3 regions of the Arthrobacter sp. StoSoilB19 genome follow, and region 3 is predicted to be linked to each of the others. Evidence: riboswitches for the same ligand, from Rfam matches in the RefSeq annotation. Region 3 holds a riboswitch; each other region holds the start of a gene.

Region 1 (7,627 bases), 1.5 Mb from region 3:
ACGAAGCAGTCTCGGGGGAGGAGCAGGACTTCCTGAGTGACCAGACGCTGCGGGACGAAAGCGCGGAGGCCCGGTACCGCTCCGGCGATGAGCAGGTTCCGCCGGACACACCCACGCTGGGTGAAGCAGCAGCCGACGTCGATTTCGGCGGGAATCCCACCGGCCTGGAAGCAGACGCAAGCGACGACGAGGAAAACTTTGGCGGCTCGCCCCTTAGTGAGTTTGAGCCGGACGACCTGGAACGCTAGCAATCCCGGGGCCGGGTGCGCCCGGGCCCGGTCCGCAGGGAAGGAGACCCATGCACTCCAAGGAGTTGTTGCTCGAGGCGTTTGACCGCCTCCCCGGCCTGGTGGGGCAGGTACTGGACGGGCTGGATGAGGAGCAGCTGCAGCTGCGTCCTGCAGGCCAAGGCAATTCCATCGCCTGGCTGGTCTGGCACATGGGACGGGTGGAAGATGCGCAGGTTGCGTCCGCCTCGGGATTGGAGCAGGTCTGGAAGGCCGAAGGATTCGTAACCCGCTTCGGGCTCCCGCTGGCGGACAGTGATACGGGCTACGGCCACTCAAGCCAGCAGGTGGACGCAGTCCGCGCGCCCCGGGAACTCCTGCGGGAGTATTACCTGGCCGTTCACCGGCAGACTGCCAGGGTCCTGGAAGGTATCGGGGATTCCGACCTGGACAGTGTGGTCGACAGGCGCTGGGATCCGCCCGTCACCCTGGGCGTGCGGCTGGTCAGCATCCTGGGGGACTGCCTTCAGCACGGCGGCCAGGCCGCCTACGCCAAAGGGTTGCTTGCAGCGTCAGATTCCAACGGTGCGTGAACTCGTAGTGCTGGGCACTGCGTCCCAGGTTCCCACGCGGACCCGCAACCACAACGGCTACTTCCTGCGCTGGGACGGCGAAGGGCTGCTTTTCGATCCCGGCGAGGGTACCCAGCGCCAGATGATCCATGCGGGAGTGGCGGCGGGCGCCATCACCAGGATCTGCCTTACGCACGTGCACGGGGACCATTGCTTCGGCCTTCCCGGGGTGCTCTCCGGGATGGTTTTGGACGGCGTGGCGCACCCGGTCCACCTGCATTATCCGGCGTCCGGTGACCAGGTGGTCAGGGCCCTGGTGGGTCTCAGCCCGCCCGGGCTTGACGTGAGGCTCCATCCACATGGCGGCGCCGGTGCCGTGGCGGACAGGCTTGAGGTCCGGCCCCTCAATCACCGCATCGAGACATACGGCTACCTGCTCACCGAGCCAGATGGCCGCACGTTCCTGCCGGAGAGGCTGCGGGCGGCGGGCATCGAAGGGCCCGACGTGGGCCTGCTGCAGCGCGAAGGGGTCCTCGGAGCGGCCAGGCTGGAAGAGGTCAGTATTCCCAGGCCGGGCCAGCGCTTCGCTTTCATCATGGATACCGCACCGTGCCACGGTGCCGAAGAACTGGCAGCAGGCACGGACCTGCTGGTGGCCGAGTCCACGTTCAGTGACGACGACGTCGGCCTGGCCCGGCAATACCTGCACCTGACCGCCGGGCAGGCAGGGGAACTTGCGGCGTCCGGGAAGTCCCGGATGCTGGTGCTCACCCACTTCTCCGCACGCTATGGCGACGGCGTCCCGCACCTCGCGGAGCAGGCACGGGCGCAGGCTCCGGGAACCACGGTCATTGCCGCTGAGGACCTGCAGCACATTGCCGTTCCCCGCCGCCGGCAACCGGCACGGGAAGCAGCGGGCGGAACTACGGCGATAGGGTTAAGCCATGACGGCAGCAGCTGAATCCACGGTCACTTTTGACGGCCGTTTCGCCCGGGAACTGTCGGAACTCGCCGTTCCCTGGCAGGCCGAGGAAGCCCCCAGCCCCGAGCTCCTGGTCCTGAACGACAGGCTCGCACGCGACCTGGGCCTGGACCCAGGGTACCTTCGCAGTCCCGAAGGGGTGCGGCTCCTGGTGGGCAACCACGTTCCGGCGGGCGCCACCCCGGTGGCGCAGGCCTACGCGGGCCACCAGTTCGGCGGCTACTCTCCGCTGCTTGGCGACGGACGCGCCCTGCTGCTTGGTGAGGTCACGGACAAAGGCGGCCGCCTCCTGGACCTCCATCTCAAAGGCTCGGGGCGCACGCCGTTTGCCCGCGCCGGGGACGGACGTGCCGTCGTCGGGCCCATGCTCCGTGAGTACGTGGTAAGTGAAGCCATGCATGCCCTGCACATTCCCACCACCCGCTCGCTCGCGGTCGTGGCAACTGGCCGGCAGGTCAGGCGTGACGGCATGCTGCCCGGTGCGGTCCTGGCGCGGGTTGCCGGCAGCCACCTGCGCGTCGGCAGCTTCCAGTACGCGCGGGCCACGGAAAACTTCGAGCTGCTGAAGCGGCTGGCGGATTTCGCCATCGGCAGGCACTACCCGCACGCTGCCGGCGCCCCAAACCCCTACCTGGAGTTGTTCGCCTCGGTGGTCTCCGCCCAGGCGGACCTGGTGGCCCGGTGGATGCTGGTGGGGTTCGTGCACGGGGTCATGAATACGGACAATATGACCATCTCAGGGGAAACCATCGACTACGGCCCGTGCGCGTTCATGGATGTGTTCAATCCCGCCGCTGTCTACAGTTCCATCGACGTCAGCGGACGCTACGCCTACGCCAACCAGCCGGTGCTGGCCGAATGGAACCTTGCACGGCTGGCGGAGGCAATGCTGCCGCTGATCGACGGGGACCAGGAAAAGGCGGTTGCCCCCGCGGTGGAGGTACTTGGCGGATTCCGCGGACAGTACAGCCAGGCGTGGTCCGGCGGCATGAAGGCCAAGCTGGGCCTGTCGGGGGATGCGGACAGCGACGCCGCCTCCGCCCTGGTGGACGGTGCCATTGCCATCCTGAAGGACGGGCCGGTGGACTACACCTTGTTCTTCCGGAACCTGGGCAAGGCCGCGCGGGGGGACCTCCGTCCCGTGCGCGGCATGGTCCTGGACCTTGAAGCGTTCGACGCCTGGGCGGAGCGGTGGCAGGCCCTGGGGCCCGACGCGGAACTGATGGACAGCGTGAACCCTGCCTATATTCCGCGGAACCACCTCGTGGAAGAGGCGCTGTCCGCCGCCACTGACGGAAACCTGGCTCCCCTGCAGCAGTTGCTCGAGGCCGTCGGCAGCCCCTTCGCCGAGCGGCCGGGCCTGGAACGCTACGCCGAAGGTGCCCCTGAGGATTTCGGCACGTACATGACCTTCTGCGGGACGTGACTGTTCAGCGGTACGGTGCGGAAATGACAGGAGGGCGGCAGCCGGGAATACCCGGCTGCCGCCCTCCTGTCTAAGAACAGCTTTGCTGTTTAGTACCAGCCTGCTGCTGCCAAAGCGTTGCGAAGGCTAGGCTACGCGGACTGCGGAGTAGCCGCCGAGCCAGCTGATGGAGTGGACCTCGGTGCTGTAGCCGTTGACGCCGCCGCTCACAACCTGGCCGTTGCCGGCGTACACGCCCACGTGGCCGGAGGTGATGATCAGGTCGCCGGGGGCGGGAGCGCCGACAACGGTTCCGTACTGGAAGAACTGCGTGGGGGCCAGGTCGCCGACGGACTTGCCGACGGAGCGCAGGGCCTTCTCAACCATTGCGGTGCAGTCCTGGTTCACGCCGACCTGGCTGTAAGCGGATGCCAGGATGGCAGCGCCGGTCCCGGTGCCGGTGGACGCCGCCGGGGCGGCTGAGGCGTAGGACATGTTCATGCCGGTGTTTGCCGGTGCGGTTGCGGCTGCCGTCTGGACGGGAGCTGCTGCCGGCGCCGGGGCTGCGGTGTGGCCAGCGCCGGGGATCTGGATCTGGTCACCGGGGTAGATGATGGAGGACAGTCCCAGTCCGTTGGCGGCCAGGACGTCGTTGAGGCTGACGCCATGGGCGGCCGCGATGGCCCCGATGGTGTCGCCGGACACCACCGTGTGGACGGTTCCTGCTGCTGCGACGGGTGCTGCTGCCGGGGCAGGTGCGGAGTATGCCTGGACGCTGGTGTTCTCAGTGGTGTCCGGGCCGGTGACACCTGCATGGGCCGGGGCTCCGACGCCAAAGGCAATACCGGACGCTGCAGCAACGGCAAGCGCCGGACGGCCCAGCGAACGGGCCTGGGACTTGGCGGTTACGGCGAGGCCCTCGAGCACAATGGAGCGGGCCGGAGTCGCGCGGTGACGGGCAGTGGTGGAAATTTTTGACACAGTTGATCGCCTCTCCCATGCCTGCGGGGTGAGCTGTCGGGTTCGGGCTGGAGATACCCGGCCGGTAGCTGGCTCCGCGGGCGGAGGCGCTAACGACTTAACCCCAAGGCCACATGTGGCCGTAGAAACTTGGTTCCCCCGTCCCTGCCAAACGGAAAGCGGTTGAATCCCATGATCAGCGGCAGGGCTCGGCATGCTGACGGGAATGTCCCGTCTGAGAGGGACACCAAACGACCATAACCCGCGCTGCCCCCGATTGTCACATTTGGATAACATACGAGGCTCCCCTCTCAATTGCGCAAACGTCTTGATGTACTTCGCATTTCGGGCGGTGACCTCGACCGATGCAGGCAGGGTCTTTATCGCTGCAAACGGTAACAATGTGGCCACGGACGCGCCCTCGGGGGCCGCGCCGGACGGTAAGCTTCGGGACTATGCCCCTGTTCGTGACCAGCCGAGGGATCCCGCTCCTCGGTGGCGTGCTGGCCATCGCCCTGGCCGCCGCCACCGTGCTGCCGGCCGCAGCGGAGGAGCCGCCGCCCGGCGGATATCCCTCCTGGTCGGATGTGCAGCAGGCGCAGTCGTCCGAAGCGGCAAAAGCTGCAGAAATTGCCACCATCGACGGGCTCTTGACCGGCCTGCAGGCGCAGTCGGAGGCAGCCGGGGACGCAGCCGTACGGTCGGCCGCCGAATACGCTGCCGCGGATGCAGAGCTCCAGTCCGCCACATCACGCCTGGAAACCCTGTCCGCACGGGCCGCCCGCGCAAACGACGAAGTGGCCCGGTACCGGAAGGACCTCGGCGCCCTGGCCGTGCAGTCGTACAAGACAGGCGGGACCAACGCCGGGTTCTTCGTGGCGCTGGACGCCCTGGGGACCAACAGCGTCCAGGGCCTCAACCTCGTCAAGCTCGTGGGGGACAAGACGGCCGCGTTGGTGGTCAAGGCGGCGGCGGCCGGAAAGGTATCCGCTGCCCTGGTGGAACAGGAAAAGGTTGCCAGGAGCGAACGGGAGCGCCTGTCCGGGGAGGCAAAGGCAAAAGCCGGGGCAGCCAGTTCCGCCAGGGACGCACTGGCACGGCAGGTGGCCGAGGAGCAGCGGCACGGCGGCGAGCTAACGGCCCAGCTTGCCACCCTGAAAGGGACGACGGCGGCGCTTGAGGGGGAGTACCGCCAAGGCCAGGCTGCGCTGGCTGCCTACGAGGCGGCCCAGGCGGCCAAGCGCGCCGCAGCGGAGGAGCAGGCCCGCCGCCAGGCCGAAGCGGCCGCCAGGGCCGCCGCGGCGGCCGCCCAGCAGCCCAGGCCGCCCGCACCAGCCGCCCCAGCCGCCGTGGGCGGCAATCCTGTCCCGGTGAATCCAGCCCCTGCCAATCCTGTCCCGGCCAACCCTCCGCCGGCCAACCCTCCGCCGGCCAACCCTGTCCCTTCCGTTCCGGAGGCGCCGCCAGCCGAGCCGGCCCTGCCCAGCCCGCCCGCCGTCGTCGTGCCTTCCATTCCCGGTGGAGCGGTCAACGATCCGGCAGGGGCGAAAAGCTACGCGTCCGGACGCCTTGCCGCTTTCGGCTGGGGCCAGGACCAGTTCCTGTGCCTGGCCCAGTTGTGGACCAAGGAATCCAACTGGCTGACCACCGCCACCAACGCGTGGTCCGGGGCCTACGGAATTGCCCAGGCACTGCCGCCCGGCAAGTATGCCAGCGCCGGGAGCGACTGGCTGACCAGCTACCGGACGCAGATCGAATGGGGCCTGGGCTACATCCGTGACCGCTACGGGTCGCCGTGCGGGGCATGGAACCATTCCGTATCCCTGAACTGGTACTGACTGACGCGCTAGGCTTTCCCCATGCCAGATTTCGAACGGTTCCGTGCACTGCTCGAAGAGGAGCGGACGCGGCGGATGGCGCTGCTGCCGGCGCTGCGGGCGGACATCGACGCTGCGAATTCGGCCCGCCAGGACTCCAACGTCGACGACGAACACGATCCGGAGGGCGCCACGATCGCCTTCGAGCTGTCACAGGCATCGGCGCTGCTGAAACAAAGCTCGGCGGGGCTGGACCAGATTGAAGCTGCCCTGGCCCGGCTGGCCGCGGGGACCTATGGCATCTGTGCGGTGTGCGGGGAACCCATCGCCGAGGGCAGGCTGGAAGCCCGGCCCTGGACCCCGTTCTGCATCCACCACGCCTCCGCGGGGCGCGCGCGGTGACCGGCACAGCGGACGTGGTGTCCGCTGCGGCGGAATTTGTTGACCGTACCCTCCAGAATGAGGGCGCCTGGTACCGCGCGGACGACGTCGCACACCGCCCGGGCGGTGTGCTGGCCTCGTATGGTTCCTCCGTGGGCGCCGTCCGTGGAACCGTGCGCGACGCCCTGCGCAAATTCACGGACCTGGACCACGACGCAACCGTGATGCTGGCCTCTGCCCTCTGGGGACAGCCGGGGCCCGGCTCCCGCCCGGTTTTCGAGCGCCGCCTTGCCGCCGTGGTGCTGCTGCAGTCACGGGTGCGGCTCCTGCAGCATTCGGACCTGACCCGGCTGGAAGGCTTCCTCCGCTCCGCCCACGCAGCGGATCTGACCGCGCCCCTGCTCTCCGATGTCCTGATGCCGCTGCTGGCAGGGCTGGGGGAGCGTGAACGGCAGCGGGCCCGCGGTGTGGTGGAACGGTGGAGCGGGGACCCGGACCCCCATCTTCAGGCGGCGGCCGCTGCCCTCATGAAGGAACTGACTTTCTAAAAGCGGACGAATGAAGGAGATCCACATGAATGAGCCGTTTGATCTTGGGCGATTTGTTGCCGCCCAAAACACCGGCGGAACCTATGACCAGGCGTTGGGGGAGCTGCAGGTCGGCCGGAAGTCCGGGCACTGGATGTGGTTCATCTTCCCGCAGATTGCCGGGCTGGGGCAGAGCGCCATGTCACGTAAATACGCCATCTCTTCACTGGCTGAAGCCCGGGCCTACCTGGACCACGAAGTCCTGGGCCCGCGGCTTCTCGAGTGTGCCACGGTCCTGGCCAACCATGCCGACCAGCCGGCCGAGGACATCTTCGGTGGCATCGACGCCAGGAAACTCCGATCCTCCATGACACTGTTCCTCCGGGCAGCACCCGGAGAAACAGTGTTCAAGACTGTCCTGGCCCAGTTCTTCAACGGCGAGCCGGACCCTGCCACCGACGAGCTCCTGGCGGCGCAGGACGCAGCCGGCTGACCACACGGACCGGGGCAGCCGGAGCGCGGCTGGCTGCTAGGGCGTGGGGCTGCCGCCGTTGACGTTCAGCGTTTCGCCCACGACGTAGCTGGACTCCGGCGACGCCAGGAAGACGTAGGCGGGGGCCAGTTCGGCGGGCTGGCCGGCACGGCCCAGGGGCGTGGACTGGCCGAACTCCGGCAGCTGCTCCTTGGGCTGGCCGCTGCTGACCTGCAGGGGCGTCCAGATGGGGCCGGGGGCCACAGCGTTCACCCGGATGCCCT
Region 2 (7,627 bases), 160 kb from region 3:
GTCATTGCCCTGGGCGGTTGGAACGGCGGTGACCCCTACCCCACGCTCGCCGAGTTCCAGGACATGGTGGCCAAGGGCGAGATCGGCTACTTCATCCAAGGCGGTGGCATGGGTGGCGGCGGCATGGGTGGTCGCGGCAATTCCGAGGTGGCCGCCTGGGTCCAGGCCAACTTCCAGGCCCAGACCGTAGGCAACTCCACCGTGTACCAACTCACCAAGTAGGACTCCATGGCCAGCCACTACCCAGCGTCCGTCCACACTGCGTCGGTCCACACCGGACACCCTGCCGGCGCTCCTGCCGCCGCGCATCATCCTGTCCCGGCCTGCTACCGGCCGGACCCGCGGGCGCTCCGGCGGGGGCTGGAACTGGCAGCGGTGCTGGCCGGGACCGCCGTGCTGTACTTGTGGAACCTTGGAGCATCCGGCTGGGCCAACGCGTTCTATTCCGCCGCGGCCCAGGCCGGATCGCAGGACTGGACGGCCTGGTTTTTCGGCTCTTCCGACGCGGCCAACGCCATCACGGTGGACAAGCCGCCGGCGTCGCTGTGGATCATGGGGTTGTCCGTCCGGATCTTCGGCCTCAGTTCCTGGAGCATCCTGGTCCCCCAGGCACTGATGGGCGTCGGCACCGCCTGGCTGCTTTACCTGGCCGTACGGCGGGCCGCGTCGCCTGCCACGGCCGATCCACGCCTGGCGCACCGCGCAGGACTGATCGCCGCGGCCGTCCTGGCCCTCACCCCCGTTGCCACGCTGATGTTCCGCTTCAACAACCCGGACGCCCTGCTGGTGCTGCTCATGACGGCAGCCGCCTACGCGGTCCTCCGTGCAGTCCAGGAGGACCGGTTGCGCTGGCTCCTGCTTGCCGGAGTGTTCCTGGGCTTCGGCTTCCTGGCCAAGCAGCTGCAGGTCCTGCTGGTGGTTCCGGGATTCGCAATCGCCTACGCGCTGGCAGGCCCGCACAGTCTCCCGCGGCGCCTGCTCCGGCTGGCCGCGGCGGGAGCGGCCATGGTGGCCTCCGCCGGGTGGTGGCTCCTGGCGGTGGAGCTGACGCCGGCCGGCCTGCGTCCCTACATCGGCGGATCGCAAAACAACTCCATCCTGGAGCTCACGCTGGGTTACAACGGGCTGGGCCGGCTGACGGGCGACGAGACCGGCAGTGTGGGCGGCGGCAACGGCTGGGGAGATCCCGGGCTGCTCCGGATGTTCAACAGCGAGTTCGGCGGCCAGATCGCGTGGCTGCTGCCGTCCGCCCTGATCCTTGCGGCGGGCCTGCTGTGGTTGGGCCGGCGGGCCCCGCGGACCGATGCGGTGCGCGCCGCCGTCATCATCTGGGGCTCGTGGGTGCTGGTGACGGGCCTGGTCTTCAGCTTCATGGCCGGCATCATCCACCCTTACTACGCCGTGGCGCTGGCGCCGGGGATCGCCGGGCTTGCGGGGCTGGGCACGGTCCTCCTGTGGCAGCACCGGCAGCAGCCACCCGCCGCACTCCTGCTGGCCGCAGCGGTGGCCGCGGCCGCCCTGATGGCCTTCCAGCTGCTGGGCACCACGTCCGCCTACGGCGCGTGGCTGCGTTGGCTGGTCCTTTCCGGAGGCTTGGCGGCCGCAGCGGGCGTGGCGTTCGGCAGGTTCCTGCGCTGGCGTGCCGTGCAGCGGACGACGGCGGCGCTCGCCATTGCGGCGTCGCTCACCGGGCCGCTGGCGTACTCCCTTTCCACGGCGTCGACAACGCACAGCGGGGCGATCGTCAGTGCCGGGCCCTCGTCGGGCTTCGCCCCTCGCGGGACGGGCCCTGGCCGGAGCGGGACAGGCAGCACCAGGCAGCCAACAACCCAGGGAAACACGGCCCGCCAGCAGGGCGCGCCCGGGGGAACACTTCCCGGCGGAACCGCTGCTGCCGGTGGTCGCGGAGGCGGGGCCGTGGGAGGCCTCTTGGGCGCCCCCACGCCGTCCGCGGAACTCGTGGCAGCACTCAGGAATGGCGCCTCGGGCTACACCTGGGCAGCGGCAGTGGTGGGGTCGAACAACGCTGCCGGTTACCAGTTGGCAACGGAACTGCCGGTCATGGCGGTGGGTGGGTTCAACGGCACAGATCCCGCCCCTACCTTGGCGGAGTTCCAGGATCTGGTGTCCCAGGGAAAGATCCACTACTTCATCACAGGCGGAACCATCCGGGCCAGTACCGGTTCGGACGCTGCCGCCCAGATCGCCCAGTGGGTGGCGAACAACTTCACGGCGCAGAGCATTGGCGGCACCACCGTCTACCTGTTGGCTGGGTAACGGGAACTGTAACGGTCGGCGCGCTGCGCTCATGAAATGGGGCGGCCATACCCCAATGGGACCGAGGTTACGAACGGGGAATCCGGCAAATCAACGCGCTGAGGATCGTGACTTCCGTTACCTAAATGTGACTTTCGCGTGCACTTCCTGTAGCGTCGATTGGGTGCGGCCCCCGTTCGGGCCGCATATCCCGGGTCGACGCCAAGCTCTGCCGCTTCCCCGGATTCCGATTGAGCTACGGCAGAGGCGGGGGACCCACCGTCCCGGGCATTGAATGCCCTTGGGGTTAAGCCAGTACGTGATCTTTCCGTACGGCCGGATGCCCTCATCCGAACCCGACAGCTAACTCCGCAGGTGTGAGAGGCGATCAATCATGTCCAAAAACACGGCAGAAGCACGCCTGCTGCAGGCCAAGGCTAAACACAGGGCCGCGCAGCAGGCCAAGAAGACCACCCTGGGCCAGCGCGCCGCCGTCCTTGCAGCATCGTGCGCGGTGCTGGTGGGGGTAGGCGCGGCAGGACAGGCCACCAGCAGCATGACTCCGGTGTCATCCACCGCGTCCAACCCTTCCACGTCGGCGTCCGACGCTCAAATGAGCATCGAGAAGAGCGAGATCCGCTCCAACCCGGCAGCAAGCCCCGCGCCCGCTGCCATCAGCGTGGCACCGCAGGCAGCGGAACCGGCCCCCGCAGCGGCACCGGCAGCACCCGCAGCGCCTGCCCCGGCCCCGGCGCCTGAGCCCGCCCCCGCACCTGAGCCGGCTCGCGCCGTCGCGGTTAACGATCCTGCAGGCGCCCAAGCGTACGCCGCCAGCCAGCTGGGGGCGTTTGGCTGGGGACCGGACCAGATGCAGTGCCTGCAGACGCTGTGGACCAAGGAGTCCGACTGGACCACCACGGCCACCAATTCCAGCAGCGGGGCATACGGCATCGTCCAGTCCCTGCCCGCTGAGAAGATGGCAAGCGCCGGCGCGGACTACCTCACCAACTACCGCACGCAGATCAATTGGGGCCTGGACTACATCAAGAAGAGCTACCAGTCGCCCTGTGGTGCCCTGAACTTCCACCTGGCCCACAACTGGTACTAGGCACTACTCCCCCCCGGCGGCAGCGATGCCGGGGGAACTGCACCAAAGCGGCGGCCCGCATCATCATGATGCGGCCCGCCGCTTTGGTTAACCAGCGCCCGGTCCGGCGTCCTGTCCGGTGTTCCCGCCAGCGCCCGGCCCGGCGTTCCGCCACGGGATGTACTGGACAGCCCACTTGTTTCCGTCCGGATCGGCGAAGTACACAAAGTGGCCCCAGTCCTGGACGTCCACATCGCTGACATCCACGCCGTTGCTCTTGAGCTGGTCATGCGCCGCATTGATGTCGTCGACCACCATCTGCAGGTTGGAGCCCGTGCCGGGCGGGGCGTCGACGAGTCCTTCGCCGATGCAGATGGAGCAGGCCGAGCCCGGCGGCGTCAACTGCACAAAGCGGATGGAGTCCGACGGCCGCTCGTCGTAGTCGGCGTTAAAGCCCACTTTGTTGACGTAGAAGTCCTTGGCACGGTCAACGTCGGATACGGGGACAAAGACAAGCTCGAGTTTCCAGTCCATCCGCACAGGCTAGCGGCGGGACACCCGTTGGGAAAGAGCCCGTTCAAACAGGGTTGAAGTGCTACCCGGCGATGCCGTAGAGGCGGTCGCCGGCGTCGCCCAGCCCGGGGACAATGTAGGACTTCTCGTTGAGCTTCTCGTCGATGGAGGCCAGGACGATGTGCACGTTGGCCCCTGACAGTTCCTCCTCCAGCCGCGCCAGGCCCTCGGGGGCGGCCAGCAGGCAGATGCAGGTGACGTCGGAAGCGCCGCGCTTGAACAGGAACTTGATGGCTTCGCGCAGGGTTCCGCCCGTGGCCAGCATGGGGTCCAGGACGAAAACCTGGCGGCCGGTGAGGTCCTCCGGCAGGCGCTCCGCGTAGGTGATGATGTCCAGTGTCTCCTCGTCCCGGGCCATGCCCAGGAAACCCACTTCAGCGGTGGGAACCAGCTTGGTCATGCCTTCCAGCATTCCCAGGCCGGCGCGCAGGATGGGAACCACCAGCGGGGTGGGCTTGGTGAAGGCGGTGCCGACGGTGGTGCTGACGGGCGTCTCGATGGTGACGGGCTCGGTGCGGACCTCCCGAGTGGCTTCGTAGGCCAGCAGGGTCACCAGCTCTTCCGTCAGCTGGCGGAAGACCGGCGACGGCGTGTTCTTGTCCCTCAGGACAGTGAGCTTGTGGGCGACCAGGGGGTGGTCAACAACGAGAGTGCGCATCCCCCAAAACTATCACTCGGCGCTGCCCTTCCCGCGTCCGGAGTGTTCGCCGTCGTGCAGTTCCTCGGCCACCACGTCCCGGACGATGGGACGGTCGAACGACGGCGCTGCCCCTGCGTGCTCGCGCCTTCGGACCAGGTGGAACAGCCGGTGGGCCAGGATAACGATTGCCACCCAGGCCAGGCCCAGGATCCAGCCGGCCATAACGTCCGTGAGCCAGTGGTGGCCCAGGAAGACCCGGCTCAGGCCCATGGCGATGATGAAGATCGAGCCGGCGGTGATGGCGGTAACCCGGACCCGCATGGTGTGGAACTGAAGGCAGATGAGGTAGATCACCAGACTGATCACCACGGTGGTGTTCAGGGTGTGTCCGCTGGGGAAGGATGGCGAATCCTCGTAAGGGGGGACGGCGTCCGCATGGTCGGGCCGGGTACGGCCCACCAGCTTCTTGCCGAACGTGGTGGCGGTGACGGACGCTGCCGCTGCACCGCCGATCAGGACCAGCGGACGCCAGTTCCGGCTCAGGAAGGTCAACCACGCGGTGAGGATGCTGGCCAGGATGGGCATCCCGATGCCGCCGCCGATGTTGGTGAAACCGGTGACAAAGGAGTCAAGGCCGGGGCTGCGGAGGCCTTCGGCAAAGGCAAGGGCAGGCTTGTCCAGGTTGGCTAGGCCAGCGGAGTCCACCACATCGTCGTAGACCTCTGCCCCAAGCAGCGCCAGGGACACGATGACCACACCGCCCACAAGGATGGTGAGGATCAACGCCGCATAGGGTTTGAACCAAATACCCAATCGGTCCCGAAGAGTGTCCATGGTGCCTCCCGGCATCGGCAAGTAACCTGACTAACCCCGAAACTATCATTGAGCCATGCCCTTGCCCGAAAAGAAACACGAGGCCTGGATGGGCCTTGCCCTGGCGGAGGCCCGCCGTGCGCTCGACACGGAGGACGTGCCCATCGGCGCCGTAGTGATAGGGCCCGACGGCGACCTTCTGGGTTCGGGACGCAACCAGCGGGAGGAGCTGGGCGACCCCACAGCCCACGCCGAGGTGGTGGCCATCAGGGAGGCGGCCGGACGGCTGCGGGAACGGGCACGGCTCGGCGGCGGCCAGGGCGACGGGTGGCGCTTGTCCGACTGCACACTGGTGGTCACCCTGGAACCCTGCGCCATGTGTGCGGGCGCGATCGTCCTGGCGAGGATTCCCCGGGTTGTGTTCGGGGCCTGGGATGAGAAGGCCGGCGCTGCGGGATCGGTATTCGATATCCTCCGCGAGCGCCGGCTGAACCACTGGGTTGAGGTGTATCCCGGGGTCCGCGGGGAAGAGTGCGCTTTACTGCTGCGCGAATTTTTCGCCGCCCACCGGAGCAGCCTCTAGCCCTGCCGCTCCCCGTGTCCGCCGGGTCCCTCCAGGAGGGCCAGCACGTCCTGCGCTGTTTCGCTCCATCCCGGCAGCCTGGTCCGCGCATCAAGCGCAGCTGAACGCCATTTTTCCCGGGTCTTTCCATCCACCAGCCAACCCCGCAGGGCATTGGCCAGGCGGCCGGGACTCTCCTGTCCGCCGTCTGGAAGGGTAAGCACTGCCCCCGGAAGGCGGGGTTCGCCGTCGGCCGTTCCCAGCCCGCCCATGCCAAGCGCCTCCACCGCCCCGGTCCCGGCACGGACCAGAACAGGAATGCCGTGGGCCAGGGATTCGGTGACGGCCATGCCGAAAGCCTCCAGCCGCGACACCAGCAGGGTCAGGTCCGTCCGCGCCCATTCGGCCTCCAGGGCTTCGCCAATGAGCTCGCCGGTGAGCTGAACCCGCCGCTGGAGCCCGTGGGCAGTAATGGCAGCCCGGACCTCCCGTGCGTAGTCCGGGTCCGCCTGCTCGGAGCCCACGAACGACGCAGTCCATTCAAGGTCCTGGATCCGGGCCAGGGCATGCACGGACAGCAGCTGGTCCTTGTTGGGCAGCAGCGCGGCGATGACCGCCACGTGCGGCGGCCTGGATCCCTGGGCCAGGGGTGCGGGGTTGACGCCGGGAAGGACAACGGTGACCCGGGAAAGCCCCCTTTCCAGGAGGAGGGATGCAGACGACGTGCTGGTGCAGATCACGCCGGTTGCCGCACGGAGGGCTCTCGCTTCGCGTTCCAGGGCTGCAGCCCCGGAGCTTTCCTCAACGGGCATATGCACCAGGACCCATGTTTCCCCGCCCGCCTTCGCGGCGTATTCGAGTTCATCCGGGGCACCTACCGCCACCAGGCCGTCCACGATGGCCACTGCGTCCCCGTGGTGTGCCTCCGGTTCCCATGCTCCGAGGAGGGTGCCCAGCCGGCGTCGTTCCTTGGCGCCGGCGTCCGGCCAGTTGCCCTCCACGGCAACCACCTCCACCTCCGCGCCCCGTTCCTGCAGGCCCGCAACCAGGCGCGCGTTGTAGACGTTGCCGCCTGAGCTGTGGCGGATATTGCCGGGAACCAGCAGCCGGATGGGACGCATTGCTACGCGGTGAGGTCCAGGGAAAAGGTGGCCCAGGCGTCAGGATTCTCGCGCAGGGTGACCTCCAGTCCTGCGAGTTCACGGCCGTCGTCGTTGTCCTTGATCTCTGCGGCCACCTTCCGGGCGATGTACTCGGCGAGGGCTTCCGTGGTGCTGAGCTTGCCCTCGAAGTCCGGGTGCTCGTCCAGGTTGCGGTAGTTCAGGCCGGCGAGCACCTCCTCGATGATGGTCCCGGCGGCGCCGATGTCCAGGACGATCGCGTCGGCATTCAGGGCGCGACGGCGGAAGGCCACCTCGGCGACGAAGGTTGCACCGTGCAGGCCCTGGGCGGGGCCGAAAGCCTCACGGGGAAGGCTGTGGGCAATCATGAAGTGGCGGCGGATGGTCAGGCTGAACATTGTTACCTCAAGTCTTTGGGGGTGTGGGTGGCTGGGCTGGGCGCGGGACTGCCGGCAGGGTATTCGACGACGTGGCACAGGGCTTCCAGGCTGCCGTCCGCCAGGCTCTGGACCACGCCAGGCAGGTCCTCGAACCGGGACGATCCCGTCAGGAACGCGTCGAAGACGGGGTCCTTG
Region 3 (7,627 bases):
GCGCCCGGTGCCACCGGTAGTAATGACGACGTCGGCCGGCAGGTCCGGCGCGTCCGGCACCTCCGGCAGCACGTCCTCGAGCGCCGCAAGCCATTCGTCATAGGAGTCGCCGATCCGCTGCTGCCCGACGGGTATGCCGCCCAGCATGGCGACGACATCCGGCAGCTGCGGGCCGAAGGTGTCGCGCACCTGGCCCGGGGCCGGCGTGCCGTGTTCCACCACTTCGGACCCGGTCAGGACCAGGCGCACCACGGGCTTTCCCTGGACCTGCACATCGTCGTAGCCTGCCAGCGCGGCAAGTGCCAGGTGGGCGGGATTGAGCTCCACCCCCGCCTTGACCAGGATGTCCCCTTCCAGGGCTTCCTCCCCGGCTTTCCTGATGTGCTCTCCCGCGCGGGGCTCGCCCGGGCGGGCCTTGCCTCCGGTCATCAGGAGTGGGAGTCCTTCATCGTCCTGGCCAAGGACTGCGCTCTCGGTGCGAAGCACTGCCTTGCCGCCTGCAGGGATCAGGCCGCCGGTGGCGATGGGGCTGGCCTGGTGCGGTGCCAGCCGGGTGCCGGGTTCCACCGGGATCCAGGGGCCGCTTCCGTTGACTACCCAGCCGTCCATGGCCGAGGACGCATAGTGGGGCATGTCCTGGAGGGCCACGATGTCCTGGTCCAGTTTGCGGCCCAACGCGATACGCAGTGCCACTGGCCCGGGAGGAATGGGGGTTGCGGCGTCGAACGCCGCCTGCCGGGCCTCTTCCCACGTGTGGGCAGCATGGTGCTGGCCCGCATGCCCTGCTTCCGCCGTCCCGGCTTGGACTGCGCCGGAGTCAGTGGTTCCGGGTTCAGTGGGTCCGGGTCCAGTGGGTCCGGGTTCAGTGGGTCCGGGTCCAGCTATGCCGGCTGGCCCTTCCGCTTCGCTGCCAGGTGGCGCTTCCGGATCGCTTTGGGGTTCCGCGGTCATTCGCCGGGAGTCCCGGCGGCAGCCTCGGCCTCGTAGTCCTTTGCCAGGGTGCGGGCAACGGCCAGGGCCGCATCCATTGATTCAGCGTCCATCTCCCTGCCGGGAGCCGAAGCCAGGCCCGCAGCGAACCCGGCGATGAAAGTGGTGAGCGGAGCGGCTGGCCGGACCACAGCATGGGCGGCGACGCCCGCAAGCGCCAGCACCGCGTTGACGTCCACCTGGACGTCCTCAAGCTTGTACGCCTGGAGAAGTGCCCTGCACCACTCTTCCAGTGTTTCGTCCTGGCTCTTCACGAATTGCCTCCCACGTTTGCTCCGCCCGTCTGCCGGTCCTGGCGTTCGCTCTGGTTCCCGGCGGCAATCCCCAGCGCGGCAGCGTCATCCCAGGTATCCACGTCGGAGGTGGACCCGGCAGGGACTGTGACAAGCTGCACGTCCAGATTAGCAAGGAGCGACCTGACAGAGCCGTTGACCAGCGCCCCGCGGGCAGCGAGGTCCCTGCACGCCTTTGTTAACTCAGGCGTGCGGTAAAAACCCACCAGTGGCTGTGGGCGGCCGCCTTCGGCAGCCATGACATTTGCCGGGTCCGCCGCCGTGGACATCTGCAAAGCTTCCTGAAGCGCTGCCACCGCTTGGGATGCCAGCGGCATGTCGCAGGCCAGCACCAGGAGGTAGGGCGCACCCTCGCCGATGTCCGCCAGCGCATCCAGCCCGGCCGCTATGGCTGCCGCCGGGCCCGCGAAGTGCGGCTGCTCCCTGCAGCTCAGCAGGTTGGGAGGCCAGATTGGCAGGGAAGCCATCTCGCCCACAACTGCCACATGCCGGGCCCCCGCGGCGGCAGCGACAGCGCGTTCGAGGAGGGATTGGCCTTGGAAGACGAGCGACTGCTTGGGTACGCCGCCCAGCCGCGATGACCTCCCCCCGGCCAGGATCACGGCATCAAAGGCAAGCCCGTTCACTTCCACTCCCCCAGCCTAGCGACCGGCAGCGTAGGGGCCGCACTGCGGGTCAGAACGTCCGGCGCACCGGAGCATCACGGCAACTCAGGCAGCGCGGGGTGTCAGGCAGCGCGTTCCGGAAGCAGGAAGGGGTCCCAGGCCGGCGTGGGCTTCTCCAGTTCCTTGATCTGCCAGATGGTTCCGTGCGGCGGTTCGGGCACGAACCGCAGGGTCCATCCCATCTCGGCTGGAGTGTGGTCGCCCTTGACGTTGTTGCAGCGCAGGCAGGCGGCCACCAGGTTCTCCCACGAATCGGCCCCGCCCCGGGACTTGGGGTGAACATGGTCAATGGTGTGCGCCGCTTTCCCGCAGTAGGCGCATTTATGCCCGTCGCGCCGGAGTACGCCCCTGCGGCTGACGGCCGTGGAGTGGTTGTACCGGGGCCGGATGTAGCGGTTGAGGAGGATCACGGACGGGCGGCCCAGAATGTCAGTAGGGCCCACCACGGGGTCGTCACCTTCGGCAACCACACTTGCCTTGCCCGTGAGCACAAGCACCAGCGCCCGGCGGAAAGTAATAACCGCCAGCGGTTCATATCCAGCATTCAGAACGAGAGTGCGCATGCACTTACCTCTTCACGGCCGCACCCGTCAGGGGCACGAGGGCCGGCTGCCCTCGGCATGTCCGGGCTATGGATCGACATCACAAGAGTAAACAAAGAAGTGCAGAATCGGGTAATCGCCACTCTGGAGCAGGACAACGGCTGGACACCGCGGGAGGGTCGGCCGCGGGCGGCGCGGGCCGATTAAGCGCGAAGGACCCCCACCGGGATGGCGGGGGTCCTTGGGGGCATTGCCAGGCCTGCGGCCGTTCAGGCCTGCCTTGGGATGCTTAGTTGACGCGGATGAACACGGGGCCGGAACCCACGTTTGCGCTGAAGACCACAGTCTGGTTTCCGTTGTAGCCGCCGTGGACTGCCATGCCGTTTCCGGCGTAGACAGCAATGTGGGCCATGCCCGCGCCGCCGTCAGCGTAGTAGATCAGGTCGCCCGGCTGCGCTTCGGCTGCACTCACGGTGCGGCCCAGGGACAGGTAGCCGGCGGGCCAGTCATGGAAGTGGATGCCGACGGCGGCCAGCGAGTTGGTGACCAGCATGGTGCAGTCCTGCATAACGCCGAGCTGGGCGTAGGCGGCCGAGAGGATTGCAGCGCCCTTGCCGCTGGCGGAAGCCTGGGCAGCGGGAGCGGCCGGAGCAGCAGCGGTGGCAACCTTGGCGGTGACCTTGGGAGCCGCAACGGGCTCGGCGGCAGGAGCAGCTTCCTGCACCTCGACCTGGGGCTCAGGCTCGGCGACGGGAGCCGGCGTGGTGGTGACAGCGGGCTTCTCGTAGCTGATGGCGATGGTGGAAGCCGCGGAAATCGGGGCGTCGATTGCGGATTCAACTTCCAGTGCGGACGCCGGAGCGGAATCACGCTTGACGTTGGCGTCGGCAGCGTTGGCCGCGATGCCGCTGGTCAGGACCAGGCCGGAAGCGGCAGCGATAACCGCAGCCTGGCGGCCCATGCCGCCTGCGTTGTCGCTGACGGCCTTTGCAATAACAGCGATCGAGTTGGTTTTGGTGACCTCGGCGCGATGCCGTGCGGTGGCACGAGTCGTCATCAGTTCTCTCTTTCGTTTTTCCCTCAAACCGCTTGTAGGCAGGCGAAGGTTGTTGGACGCGCCGGCATCTTGGGGGTACGTCGGCGCGTCCCGAACGGGGATGTGGTTTCTAGCGAAAAAGCCTTGGGCAAAGAAATAGCCCTTGGAGCGTTAAGCCCAAGAACTAGTTGCCGTAGTGGTAGTACGAGGAGGTGCCAGTGGCTGCAGGCGAGTGGAGCAGCGTGCCCTGGGAGGGGTTGAGTGCGCTGATCATCATGCCGTTGCCGACGTAGATGCCGACGTGCGCGCCACCGTTCTGGACAACCAGGTCACCCGGCTGCGGGGTGGAGGTGGGAGTCATGATGCTCCACGCATTGGTGCGGGGGATGCTGATTCCGGCCTGGGCGTAAACCCACTGCACGAACCCGGAGCAGTCCCAGCCGGTGACCGGGCTGGTGCCGCCCCACACGTAGGAGTGGCCGATGCCGGTGTAGGCGATGGCAGCGATGCCCGAGGTTGCCGCAGCGGATACGGTCTCCGCCGTCTTGGCGGCCGGAGACGCCTCCTGGCCTGTAGTGGTGGCGCGGTTCGCCGATGCCGTGGACTGGGTACGCACCGCTTCCACCTTCGGAGCAGCGGTGGTCTTGACGACCGGACGCTCGAAGGACACCGTGGCCGTGGGTGCGGCCGTGACAGCGAGGGCTGCCTGGGACGAGCCGGACTCGGTGGAGGCAGAGACACCGGCCGTCGTGTCAGCTGCCGTGGCGGGCAGGCCCATGCTCAGGATGAGGCCGGAAGCCGCTGCCACAACGGCAGCCTGGCGGCCTACGGTCCCGGCATTTGCACTGACGGCCTTGGACATGGCGTCCAGGGGGTTGGTGCGAACCGTTTGCGCACGGTGGCGCGCAGAATGATGGCGTGAAGACACGAAGGTAGCCTCTCCCAATGCCTGCGAGGTGAGCTGTCGGATTCGGATGGGAGTCACCCGGCCACGCTGCTTCCTGGGAAGCTTGTGACTTAACCCCAAGGCCTTCTGAACATGAAGGCCAAAATTGGTTCCCCCGCCCCTGCCAGACGATGAAATGCGAACGGACCTTGAGCGGTGGCAGAGTTAGGCAATCCACTCAAGAGCGTCAACTTCGGAAAAGTTGACGCGAGTTAGACGGTACAGCAGTTTTGCTTCAATGTCACATTCAGGTCACGGCGCGTCGCGGACATGTGAGAGCGGGCAACCATTTGGTTACAGCCAGCCCATGGGATCGACAACTTCGCCATTGACCTGCACCTCGAAGTGGAGGTGGCAGCCGGTGGATGCGCCCGTGGTACCGCTCAGTGCCACCACGTCCCCGCGGGAGACGGTCTGGCCCACCTTGACGTTGAAGGACGAGAGATGGTTGTAGGTGGTCTCCAGCCCGTTGCCGTGGTCAATGACCACGCGGTTTCCGCCACCGAACTGGTGCCAGCCGGCAAAGGTCACGGTACCTGTCGCGGCGGCCAGGACCGAGGTCCCGCACTGCGCCACGAAGTCCTGGCCCCGGTGGAAGTCTCCGGAGCCTCCGGTGATGGGACTGACCCGGTAGCCGAAGGGGGAAGCGGTGGTGAGGGAGGCGAGGGGTGCAGCCAGGGTGCCGGCCGAAGCGGCACGCGTGACGGAGCCGGCGGACTGGGCGCTCAGGAGTTGCTTCAGCTTCCCGTCCGGGTCGGCCTGGGTCACCACGGCCGACCGGCTGAAGTCGATCTGTGCTCCGACATCGGCCGAGATCTGGGGCTGGGGGCTGACGGCGGACGCGGCCAAGGGGGCACTGCCGGCGGCATCCGTGGCCATGACGGGACTCGTGGCGGGCACCGTGACCGTCAGCACCAGGCCTGTGGCGGCAAGGGCAATGCCGGCTTTTTGGCCAATACCGCTGGCCGCGGCAAACTCCGTCATCTGCCGGAAGGGACCCCGGCGGCGGCGCGCGTCACGATGCAGGTCGCGGGGGCGCTCCGCTGCGACAACTTCGGCAACCCGGGGTGCCGAAGGGGGGCCGGCCGCGCGGCGGCGGCCCCGGGAGGTCTGCATGGTCAAGAAGGGTTCCTCTCTGGAAGAAGCCTGCGGAGTTAGCTGTCGGATTCGGGTCAGAGAGATCAAAGACCCGGTCCGCCTTAGGCAAGCTTCTGCACAGGGGGTATTCCCGGAAGAATCCTTCACTGGAGAGGCTTGCTGCTGACGGACTTCACCCCAAGGCAGTCCCCCGCTGCCGCTTGTGGTTCCCCCGCCTCTGCCAGTAACGACTCGTGCACCTGACCCGCTGGCAGAGCTCGGCTCCGGATCAGGTAACGCTTATGTATCAACGCTTGGTTCCACTATAGAGGCTTAAGACCCTAGGTAACAATTCCGTTACCTTTGCGTGGTCGCCCCTCTGTGGGGTATGGGGGCCCCGATCAGGGCTGGCTGATGGCCACGAAGACGTGGGCGGCAACCTCGGGCGGCAGCTCCAATGCGCCTTCGATTCCGGGGACCCGCACGGAGATGTATTCGCCCACGCGTTCCAGCGCCACGGCGGCACCCGGCCGGATACCGCCCTCGTCCAGCTGCGCCAGCAGCTCCGGTTCCACCTGGATCGGCTCCGCCAGGCGGCTGATGGTCACTCCGGAGGCGGGCCCGTAATTCTTCATCGCTTCCACCAGGCTGATGGCGCCGTCGGCAAAGCCGGGCCCCGCCTGGCCGCCCAGCGCCGCAAGGCCAGGGATGGGGTTGCCGTACGGCGACTCGGTGGGGTGGTCCAGCATCTCGTAGATGCGGCGCTCAACGCGCTCGCTCATGACATGTTCCCAGCGGCAGGCTTCGTCGTGGACGTAGGCCCAGTCCAGGCCAATGACGTCTGCCAGCAGGCGTTCGGCCAGCCGGTGCTTCCGCATGACCTCCGTGGCGCGCTTGCGGCCCGTGTCCGTGAGTTCCAGGTGCCGGTCGCCGGACACGACCACCAGCCCGTCCCGCTCCATGCGGCCGATGGTCTGGGAAACGGTGGGACCGGAGTGGCGCAGACGCTCGGCGATACGGGCCCGAAGGGCAACGATGTTTTCTTCCTCAAGCTCCAGAATGGTCCTGAGGTACATCTCCGTAGTGTCGATCAGATCCGTCATCCAGCTCAGCTCCTCGAGCGCAGTACCTTGCGTTGTCCCACCGTATCGCCTCTTCGCGCAAAGTAGTCCGGGGGAAAGCTTAGCCTATTTTGACTTTGTCCGAATAGCCGCGCCCCGAGGGGCTGCGCGGGGACGGCACGTCTCACTGTCCGGACTATGACGGGCCTGGCTCCCGCCCCCGGCGGCGGTTCAGGCAGAATGGGAATGGCCCGCAGCGCAGCCACCGGCGCTGCCGACCACCGACCGCCCGCCCTTCCGGACCAAACTTTTGTCCCCGCCGAATTGGAGCACCTGTGAGCGACACCAGCATCACGATCCCCGCCGACCTCCTGCCCCAGGACGGGCGGTTCGGAGCCGGCCCGTCAAAGGTCCGGCAGGAGCAGATCGACGCGCTGGCAGCAGCTTCCAAGACGATCCTTGGCACATCGCACCGGCAGGCCCCGGTCAAGAACCTGGTCGGAGCGGTCCGTGAAGGGCTGAGCCAGTTCTTCCGCGCCCCGGAGGGCTACGAGGTGGTCCTCGGCGTCGGCGGCTCCACGGCTTTCTGGGACATCGCGAGCTTCGGCCTCGTGGAGAAGAAGGCCCAGCACCTGTCCTTCGGTGAGTTCGGGTCCAAGTTCGCCGCCGCCACCAACAAGGCGCCCTTCCTGGAAGCCTCCTCCATCATCAAGTCCGAGCCCGGCACCCGGCCCGCAGCCAAGGCCGAGGCCGGCGTGGACGTCTACGCCTGGCCGCAGAACGAGACCTCCACCGGCGTCGCCGCCCCCGTCAAGCGGGTAGCCGGAGCCGACGAGGGATCACTGGTCCTCGTGGACGCCACATCAGCGGCCGGCGGATTGGACGTGGACGTTGCCGAGAGCGATGTCTACTACTTCGCCCCGCAGAAGAACTTTGCCTCCGACGGCGGCCTCTGGCTTGGCCTGTTCTCCCCCGCAGCGCTGGAACGCGCCGCGCGCATCAAGGCCAGCGGCCGCT

Evidence for each region. A riboswitch is a leader RNA that binds a small molecule or an ion and turns the genes downstream of it on or off. The one in region 3 is predicted to bind cyclic di-AMP.
Region 1: linked by a shared signal. The riboswitch ahead of LDO86_RS10880 (LysM domain-containing protein) and the one ahead of LDO86_RS03995 (NlpC/P60 family protein) in region 3 are both predicted to bind cyclic di-AMP.
Region 2: linked by a shared signal. The riboswitch ahead of LDO86_RS03350 (hypothetical protein) and the one ahead of LDO86_RS03995 (NlpC/P60 family protein) in region 3 are both predicted to bind cyclic di-AMP.

The regions. Positions count from the first base shown of each region.
Region 1 covers NZ_AP024650.1:2,376,766-2,384,392, reverse strand. The annotation lists gene LDO86_RS10900 (hypothetical protein) at 1-248, shown strand, start outside; gene LDO86_RS10895 (DUF664 domain-containing protein) at 299-820, shown strand; gene LDO86_RS10890 (ribonuclease Z) at 813-1,760, shown strand; gene LDO86_RS10885 (protein adenylyltransferase SelO) at 1,744-3,207, shown strand; gene LDO86_RS10880 (LysM domain-containing protein) at 3,334-4,167, opposite strand; cyclic di-AMP (ydaO/yuaA leader) riboswitch at 4,171-4,341, opposite strand; gene LDO86_RS10875 (lytic transglycosylase domain-containing protein) at 4,602-5,984, shown strand; gene LDO86_RS10870 (TraR/DksA C4-type zinc finger protein) at 6,006-6,365, shown strand; gene LDO86_RS10865 (DNA alkylation repair protein) at 6,362-6,892, shown strand; gene LDO86_RS10860 (DUF1810 domain-containing protein) at 6,918-7,364, shown strand; gene LDO86_RS10855 (glucose 1-dehydrogenase) at 7,401-7,627, opposite strand, start outside.
Region 2 covers NZ_AP024650.1:689,245-696,871, reverse strand. The annotation lists gene LDO86_RS03360 (glycosyltransferase family 39 protein) at 1-222, shown strand, start outside; gene LDO86_RS03355 (glycosyltransferase family 39 protein) at 229-2,277, shown strand; cyclic di-AMP (ydaO/yuaA leader) riboswitch at 2,485-2,645, shown strand; gene LDO86_RS03350 (hypothetical protein) at 2,651-3,364, shown strand; gene LDO86_RS03345 (VOC family protein) at 3,452-3,877, opposite strand; gene upp (uracil phosphoribosyltransferase) at 3,939-4,574, opposite strand; gene LDO86_RS03335 (phosphatase PAP2 family protein) at 4,587-5,390, opposite strand; gene LDO86_RS03330 (nucleoside deaminase) at 5,446-5,952, shown strand; gene LDO86_RS03325 (glycosyltransferase family 4 protein) at 5,949-7,052, opposite strand; gene LDO86_RS03320 (6-carboxytetrahydropterin synthase) at 7,055-7,450, opposite strand; gene LDO86_RS03315 (zinc-binding alcohol dehydrogenase) at 7,453-7,627, opposite strand, start outside.
Region 3 covers NZ_AP024650.1:844,763-852,389, reverse strand. The annotation lists gene LDO86_RS04020 (molybdopterin molybdotransferase MoeA) at 1-951, opposite strand, end outside; gene LDO86_RS04015 (DUF6457 domain-containing protein) at 948-1,244, opposite strand; gene LDO86_RS04010 (NTP transferase domain-containing protein) at 1,241-1,915, opposite strand; gene LDO86_RS04005 (HNH endonuclease) at 2,011-2,511, opposite strand; gene LDO86_RS04000 (NlpC/P60 family protein) at 2,780-3,547, opposite strand; gene LDO86_RS03995 (NlpC/P60 family protein) at 3,711-4,454, opposite strand; cyclic di-AMP (ydaO/yuaA leader) riboswitch at 4,459-4,654, opposite strand; gene LDO86_RS03990 (M23 family metallopeptidase) at 4,767-5,588, opposite strand; cyclic di-AMP (ydaO/yuaA leader) riboswitch at 5,599-5,843, opposite strand; gene LDO86_RS03985 (metal-dependent transcriptional regulator) at 5,951-6,652, opposite strand; gene serC (phosphoserine transaminase) at 6,946-7,627, shown strand, end outside.